DNA from 2 places in the Streptomyces sp. NPDC054783 genome. Region 2 is predicted to be linked to the other one. Evidence: riboswitches for the same ligand, from Rfam matches in the RefSeq annotation. Region 2 holds a riboswitch; the other holds the start of a gene.

Region 1 (4,191 bases), on a different contig from region 2:
CAGCATCGTGTCCTCCTGGGTGGGAAGCCCCCCGGATCGGGTCGAGTCCATGGTTCCGGCCCGATCGCGCGCCGGGCGTGAGGCGTCGCCGTTCCCGACGGGTGACAAAGGGGACGGCAGGGGACAATCGGCCGCCGCGCAGGTCGAGATGACAAACTTTCAACTCTGTGATCTTCACGTGATCTGCGCGGCATGAACTTGTGACAAGTGATCGTCTGCCGCTACGTTCACCCATCAGTGTGGCGGCCAGGCTTCGGCCGCCGCGCCGGTTCTGCTGTCGCACGAAAGGCTTCCGCATGCTCTCCGGGAACGGTCGTCACCGTCGCCCCCGTCAGGCTCCGGCCCTCCTCGTCGCGGCCGGCGTGACCGGCTCAGCGATTGCCATCCCGCTGCTCGGCGCCGCCAGTGCGAACGCGGCCGACGGCACCACGTGGGACAAGGTCGCCGAATGCGAGAGCGGCGGTTCCTGGAGTGCGGACACCGGAAACGGCTACTACGGCGGTCTGCAGATCTCGCAGGGCGACTGGGCCAAGTACGGCGGCACGCAGTACGCCGAGACCGCCGACCAGGCCAGCCGCTCCCAGCAGATAGCCGTCGCCGAGAAGGTCCTCGCCGACCAGGGCACCAAGCCGTGGGCCACCTGTGCCCTGCTCTCCGGGCTGACCTCCGACTCCGCCTCGGTCGACGTCGACACCGGCGTCGGCGGCTCCGGCGGCAGTGACGGGTCGAACGGCGCGTCCGGCTCGGCCCAGGGCTCCGACTCGTCCGGTCTGCCTGATTCGTCCTCACCGGGCTCCGGCTCCGATTCGGGCTCGGGTTCGGACTCCGGCAGCCACTCCGCCCCGGGTTCGGACTCCTCCGGCTCCGCCTCAAACTCGAGCGCCACGCCGACCCCGAGTCGGAGCAAGGACACCACCGGTACTCCCGGTGCGGCCGACGGCTCCGCCGGAACCAGCGCCCCCAAGTCCGACAAGGCAGACAAGTCAGGCTCGCACGACGGCGGAAACCCGCAGGGATCCGACAGCTCTCCCGCGGCGACACCAGGTACCGACAACTCGGACAATTACCAGCAGAGTGCCGGTTCTTGGAGCCTGGTCGACACCGGCGCGCTCGGCAACGGCGGACGCCACCGCGGCGAAAGCGCGGACGAAAACGTGACAAACGGTCAGAACGCCACACCTTCGGGCCGTCACGCCAGCCGCGAACCGGGTAGCTACACGGTCCGTGAGGGCGACTCCCTCGCCTCCATCGCCGACTCGCTTGGCGTCGACGGCGGGTGGCATGCCCTCTATGTCGGCAACGAGAAGGTCATCGGTGCCGACCCGGACCACATCGCCGCCGGTCAGACCCTGAAAGTCCCTGCCGAAAAGGGCGACGACTAGCGGCAGTTGGCGCCCCACTTCGCGACTGATGTCCGGTTTGGTGAAAGTGTGGGATGAGTCTCAGAAGCCCTGATCGTCTTTGAAATTCCGTCGATCGCATGTCTACGGTCAGGACCGCTCGTCACCACGAGCCCCGGCAGCCGCAACGCCGAATCCTGCCAGCGGTTGCCCGGGAACAGTCGTCGCGTCAAGCGCCGTAGGCAGGAGCGGGGGACCCAAGGTAAGCGCCGGGCCCAGCGGTTGACGCTGGACCGGCTTGGGGTGAAGCCGCGCCTCGCAAGAGCGAGTGCGCGGCCGGGCAACTCAACCGGCCCGAACCCGACAGCTCACCTCGCAGGCGTCGGTGAGGGGATCGATCCATGCTGTTTTCCGGCAAGGGCAAGCACCGTCGCCCGTCCAAGGCCGTCCGCGCCATCACGCTCGCCGGTGTCACCGGCGCCGCCGTCGCCGCCCCGCTGATGGCGGCCGGCAACGCCTCCGCCGCCACCGCCTCCGAGTGGGACGCGGTCGCCCAGTGCGAGTCGGGCGGCAACTGGTCGATCAACACCGGCAACGGCTTCTACGGCGGTCTGCAGTTCACCAACTCCACCTGGGCCGCGTACGGCGGTACCGCCTACGCCGCGCGTGCCGACCTCGCCACCAAGGCGCAGCAGATAGCCGTCGCAGAGAAGGTCCTCGCGGGCCAGGGCAAGGGCGCCTGGCCGGTCTGCGGCACGGGCCTGTCGGGCACCCCGTACGGCGGCTCGGCCCCGGCGGCGACCACCAAGAGCGCCACCACCAAGAGCGCCACCACCAAGAGCACCACCACCCGCTCCACCGACCAGCAGGCCGCCACCCGCTCCGCCACGCGCACGGCCCCGTCGGCGAGCAAGACCGTCACCACCCCGACCGGGACGAAGGTCAAGAAGGGCGACGGCGAGTACAAGGTCGTCAAGGGCGACAGCCTCAGCGCCATCGCCGAGAAGCACGGCGTGAAGGGCGGCTGGCAGAAGCTGTTCGAGCTGAACAAGGACATCGTCCAGGACGCCAACCTCATCTACCCGGGCCAGCAGCTGCACCTGAAGTGACGCCTGGCCCCGAGCGGACCCACAGTGCCCTCACATCCCCGGCCCGCACACTGAAGGCCTCGTGAGGGCCACCCCCGTCCCCATGGGCTCCCCGCCCCGGCGCGTGTTCCCCCGTACGCGCCGGGGCGGGGTTTTTTCTGCCCACTTTCCCCACTCTTCACCTCGGCCTCATCCGGAGGCCCCTTTGTTCCGTCGGTGAACAATGGGTACCGTCTGCGTGTCCTCCCCGTCCACGGGACGGTCGGTCGGTGGCTGACGGCCCGGGGACGGTTAGGCTCTAGTCGCAAGGCGCGGCCGTCAGGCACACGCCCCGCACTTCCAGCGTCACATCCCAAGAAGGAGATGCTCGTGCCGTCCATCGACGTCGTCGTAGCCCGGGAAATCCTGGACTCCCGAGGCAACCCCACGGTCGAGGTCGAGGTCGGCCTCGACGACGGCAGCACGGGTCGTGCCGCCGTCCCGTCCGGCGCCTCGACGGGCGCCTTCGAGGCCATCGAGCTGCGCGACGGTGACCCCAACCGTTACCAGGGCAAGGGCGTCGAGAAGGCCGTCCTCGCCGTCATCGAGCAGATCGGCCCGGAGCTGGTCGGCTACGACGCCACCGAGCAGCGCCTGATCGACCAGGCCATGTTCGACCTGGACGCCACCGACAACAAGGGCTCCCTCGGCGCCAACGCCATCCTCGGCGTCTCCCTCGCCGTCGCCCACGCCGCCTCCGAGGCGTCCGACCTCCCCCTCTTCCGCTACCTGGGCGGCCCCAACGCGCACCTGCTGCCGGTGCCGATGATGAACATCCTCAACGGCGGCTCGCACGCGGACTCCAACGTGGACATCCAGGAGTTCATGATCGCCCCGATCGGCGCGGAGTCCTTCTCCGAGGCCCTGCGCTGGGGCGCCGAGGTCTACCACACGCTGAAGAAGGTCCTGAAGAGCAAGGGCCTGTCCACCGGCCTCGGCGACGAGGGCGGCTTCGCCCCGAACCTCGGCTCCAACCGCGAGGCCCTCGACCTCATCATCGAGGCCGTCAAGGAGGCCGGCTACGCCCCCGGCCAGCAGATCGCCCTCGCGCTCGACGTGGCCGCCTCCGAGTTCTACAAGGACGGCAAGTACCTCTTCGAGGGCAAGGAGCGCTCCGCCGCCGAGATGACGGAGTACTACGAGGAGCTCGTCGCGGCCTACCCGCTCGTCTCCATCGAGGACCCGCTGTTCGAGGACGACTGGGCCGGCTGGAAGGTCATCACCGACCGTATCGGCGACAAGGTCCAGCTGGTCGGCGACGACCTGTTCGTCACCAACCCCGAGCGCCTCGCCCGCGGCATCGAGGAGGGCACCGCCAACGCCCTGCTCGTGAAGGTGAACCAGATCGGCTCGCTGACCGAGACCCTGGACGCCGTCGAGCTGGCCCAGCGCAACGGCTACAAGTGCATGATGTCCCACCGCTCCGGCGAGACCGAGGACGTCACCATCGCCGACCTCGCCGTCGCCACCAACTGCGGCCAGATCAAGACCGGCGCCCCGGCCCGCTCCGAGCGCGTCGCCAAGTACAACCAGCTGCTGCGCATCGAGGAGATCCTCGACGACGCCGCGGTGTACGCCGGCCGCAGCGCGTTCCCCCGCTTCAAGGGCTGAGCCGACCCGGGCTAAGTCTTAGCCAGTCATACGTACGTCCCCGTACCCGGTCCCGTACCGTGTCCGGGGACGTACGCACGTGTGAGACTCGGACACAAGGGGAGCGGAGGACC
Region 2 (4,191 bases):
TCGGCCACGAGCTGCGCACCCGGCTCGCGGTGAGCCGCGGCACGCCGAAGCTCGGCCCGGGCTTCGTCTCGTCCGTTCCCGGCCTGTACTTCACCGGTCTGCCGGCGGCGTCGTCGTACGGCCCGGTGATGCGCTTCGTCTGCGGCACGGAGTTCGCCTCACCGCGGCTGACGAAACACCTGGCGTCGGCCCATGGCTGAAGCCGCCGACTGGGCCGATCCGCCTCATCAACGAGGAGCCGGGAGGCACTACTTGGGGTGGACTGGTACGTAAGTGCGCAGGGCGACAAGGTGAGTCGGCGGGGCCCGGTATCCGTATTCTCTGATCATGGCAGCCACCCCCGTGTACGCACTGATCGCCACCGACCTGGACGGAACGCTGCTGCGCGGCGACGACACGGTCTCCGACCGGTCGCTCGCCGCGCTCGCGCGGGTGGCGCGGGCCGGTGCCCGGCACCTGGTGGTGACGGGCCGCCCGGCCCCGCGGGTACGGCCGCTACTGGCAAACCTCGGCTGCACAGGACTCGCGGTGTGCGGGCAGGGCGCACAGGTCTACGACGCCGGGACCGGCCGCCTGCTGTGGTCGGTCCGGCTGGACCGGGAGCTGGCCGAGACCGCGCTCGGCAAGATCGAGGCCGAGGTGGGGCAGGTGTACGCGGCCGTCGACCAGGACGGGGTCGACGGGCTCACGCTCATCGAGCCCGGGTACCGGATGCCGCACCCGACCCTGCCCGCGGTCCGGGTCGGCCGGCGCGACGACCTGTGGTGCGCGCCGATCAGCAAGGTGCTGCTTCGCCACGCCAGCCTGTCCGACGACGAGTTGGCAGCCACCGCGCGCGCGGTGGTGGGCTCGCTGGCCACGGTCACCATGTCCGGGCCGGGGACCGTGGAGCTCCAGCCGTCCGGGGTGACCAAGGCGACCGGTCTCGCGCTGGCCGCCGAGCGGCTCGGGATCGCGGCGGAGGAGGCGCTGGCGTTCGGCGACATGCCCAACGACATCCCGATGTTCGACTGGGCCGGACACGGGGCCGCCATGGCCAACGCGCATCCCGAACTCAAGACGGCGGCCGATGAGATCACCCTGTCGAACGAGGACGACGGTGTCGCCGTCGTCCTCGAAAGACTGTTCCCGACCGACTGACCGGAACATCAGTACAGGACCGTCCCCGGTACCGGCCCTCCTTGTACACGACCGTCCCCGGGCGGGGTCCTCCCAGGCGTACGGCCGTCCCCGGAATGAGCGACGGCCGCCCGGCGGGTGCCCCTCCGTCAGGTGTGGGCACGCGCCGGACGGCCGATGCCGTGCCGGTCAGCGGGACTGTCAGTACGCGCTGAACACGTTGTCGATCGACCCGTACCGGGCGGCGGCGTAGTTGCAGGCCGCGGTGATGTTGGCGACCGGGTCGTAGGGGTCGAAGGAGGTGCCGGCCACGTGGTACGTGTTGAAGGTCGGGTCGATCACCTGGAGCAGGCCCTTGGAGGGGATGCCCGCGGCGGCGTTGGAGTCCCAGAGGTTGATGGCCTTGGGGTTGCCGGAGGACTCCCGCATGATGTTGCGGTAAATGCCGTTGTAGGTGCCCGGGATGCCCTTCTGGGCCATGATCGCAAGGGACTCGCGGATCCAGCCGTCGAGGTTGTTCGGGTACCCGGCGAGGGTGGTGGAGGCCGCCTTGGTGGTCGTGCCGGTGGCCGCGGAGGCGCTGGTGGCGCCGACGAGCGACACGGCGAGGACGGCGGCACCGGTGCCGGCGACGGCGAGGGCGCGGGCGAGGCGGGTGGTGCGGGTGCGGCGGTGCTGAGCGGCAGTGGGCATGGGGAAGTCCTCTCCGGCGCCTGCGAGGTGAGCTGTCGGGTTCGGGCGGGGAGGTGCCCGGCCGTGCCTTCGTGAGAAGGCATGGCTTCACCCCTAGCCGTCGCGGCGCGGCGTGTGCCGTCCGGTCCGGCGGACTTACCTGGGTCCCCCGCTCCTGCCGTACGAATGAGTTCGTCGATGGGTTACGCGGGCGGCGGCAGGATTCGGCGTCCGCCCGACGGCCCGGAACGTATGCGAGAGCACATGTCGGGAACAAGTGCCTGAGTCACACAACGCCCTATTTGACCTTGGTGTGTGCCGTTTGGGATACTTGATCCTTTGCGTTTGCCAACCCTCAACTCGCGGACGGGGCAAGGTGGGAGGTGGTCTGGCGGTTCCGTGGCGCCGGAGGTCGTGCGTGACCCAACTCACGAAATAACAAAGTATTCCAAATCCGACATGGGGGATTCGGTGTGCGTCGGGCGGGTGGCAGTGGAACCCGTGACGCGGCGCCTGTCGTTGTCCGGGGCGTAGGCATTACTCCGCTCGCCCCGTCGGCTCGCGACAAACCGCATGGATTCCTGTTAAGTCGAAAATGTCCGCTCTTATCACTTGATCAAAAACATACCGGTCGTGATCCGATACCGCCCAGGCTGGACCGGTGGGCGCTATCGGTGATCGAAACGGGACCGGATACGCTGACTTGAGTGATGGCAACGACCTATCGACAAACCGTGTAATCGCCAGCAGACACCAGCAGACAGGAGACCCCTCGTGACCGTCGTCGGGCCGTTCGGGCTGAGCGTGCGGGACCAGGCTCTGGAAGCCGATGTCCAGGCCGGATTGGCGGCTGTCGAGGAAGGCTTGCTCGAGGCCACCAAGAGCGAGGTCCCGTTCATCACGGAGGCCGCGCAGCACCTCGTACGGGCCGGCGGGAAGCGGTTCCGGCCGCTGCTCGTGATGCTCGCGGCCCAGTTCGGTGACCCCTACGCGCCGGGCATCGTGCCCTCGGCAGTGGTCGTGGAGCTGACCCACCTGGCCACGCTGTACCACGACGACGTCATGGACGAGGCGGCCGTGCGGCGCGGCGTGGACAGCGCCAACACCCGATGGGGCAACTCCGTCGCGGTCCTCACCGGCGACTTCCTCTTCGCCCGCGCCTCCCAGATCCTCGCCGACCTCGGCCCCGAGGCGGTCCGGGTGCAGGCCCTCGCCTTCGAGCGGCTGGTCACCGGCCAGATCCTCGAGACCGCCGGCCCCTCCGACGGCCGCGACCCGGTCGAGCACTACCTGGACGTGCTCGGCGGCAAGACGGGCTCGCTGGTGGCGGTCTCCTGCCGGTTCGGCGCGATGATGTCCGGTGCCGACGAGACGGTCGTGGACGTGCTCACCCAGTACGGCGAGCGGCTCGGGGTGGCCTTCCAGCTCGCCGACGACGTCCTGGACATCGCCTCCGACTCCCGCGAGTCCGGCAAGACCCCGGGCACCGACCTGCGCGAGGGCATCCCGACCCTGCCCGTGCTCCGGCTGCGCGAGCGCGCCGCCCGCCTCGGACTGCCCGAGGACATCGCGCTGTGCGAGCTGCTCGACTCCGACCTCAGTGACGACGCCCGGCACGCCGAGGCGCTGGCCGCGCTGCGCGCCCACCCCGCGTTGGAGCAGGCCCGCCGGGACACCGTCCGGTACGCGGAGGAGGCCCGCGCCGCGCTGGTGCCGCTGCGGGAGTGCGACGCCAAGGCCGCGCTGATGGAACTGTGCGACGCGGTGGTGCACCGCGCCGGCTGACCCGGCCACGAGGCCCCGCCTCCGGCTGTGCGGCTCACCGGGTTTCGGCTGTACGCCACGGCACGCCTTCGGCGACCTCGTATGGGGCCCTCCGTTCCGGTGAGACCCCTACGGGTTGGTGGAGTCGCGGCCCCTGCGTGTCATACCGCAGGCGTACGCGGAGTTGGCTCCGAGGTCTGACGCTTCCTCATGGCTGATTTGGTGAGATGGAAGCCACGGAAATCACCACTCCTCACCGATTCGGGTGAGAATGGCGGCTCTGGTGGACCAGCGTGAGAACAGCCGCCGCCGACGACGGAGGTAAGGCACACATGGCACCGTACGAATCCGACGACGCAGTGGATGCCGCGCGAGTGGACGCCGCGCGGGACGAGGAGCGGCCCGCCGCACGGCGCAAGGCTGCCCGTTACGCGGTCCCGGTCGCGGTGGTGGGGGTCGCGGCGGCCACGATCGGTCTGGTCCCGGCGCTCGCCGCCTCCGGCGACCCCGACCTGCCCAGGATCACGGCGCAGCAGCTCATCGAGAAGATCGCCAAGTCGGACGTGCAGCACATGTCCGGCACCGTGCGGATCGACACCGACCTCGGCCTGCCCGACCTCGGCGGCCTGGCGAACA

What was found. A riboswitch is a leader RNA that binds a small molecule or an ion and turns the genes downstream of it on or off. The one in region 2 is predicted to bind cyclic di-AMP.
Region 1: it holds a riboswitch for cyclic di-AMP, as region 2 does, so the genes downstream of both, ACWGJ5_RS19535 (transglycosylase family protein) here and ACWGJ5_RS31595 (transglycosylase SLT domain-containing protein) in region 2, are expected to answer to the same signal.

The regions. Positions count from the first base shown of each region.
Region 1 is NZ_JBSHAY010000010.1:100,703-104,893, reverse strand. It holds gene ACWGJ5_RS19545 (DUF899 family protein) at 1-6, opposite strand, end outside; gene ACWGJ5_RS19540 (transglycosylase family protein) at 297-1,382, shown strand; cyclic di-AMP (ydaO/yuaA leader) riboswitch at 1,565-1,737, shown strand; gene ACWGJ5_RS19535 (transglycosylase family protein) at 1,742-2,449, shown strand; gene eno (phosphopyruvate hydratase) at 2,792-4,078, shown strand.
Region 2 is NZ_JBSHAY010000022.1:137,312-141,502, forward strand. It holds gene ACWGJ5_RS31585 (FAD-dependent oxidoreductase) at 1-200, shown strand, start outside; gene ACWGJ5_RS31590 (HAD family hydrolase) at 328-1,140, shown strand; gene ACWGJ5_RS31595 (transglycosylase SLT domain-containing protein) at 1,321-1,812, opposite strand; cyclic di-AMP (ydaO/yuaA leader) riboswitch at 1,817-1,999, opposite strand; gene ACWGJ5_RS31600 (polyprenyl synthetase family protein) at 2,566-3,576, shown strand; gene ACWGJ5_RS31605 (LolA family protein) at 3,888-4,191, shown strand, end outside.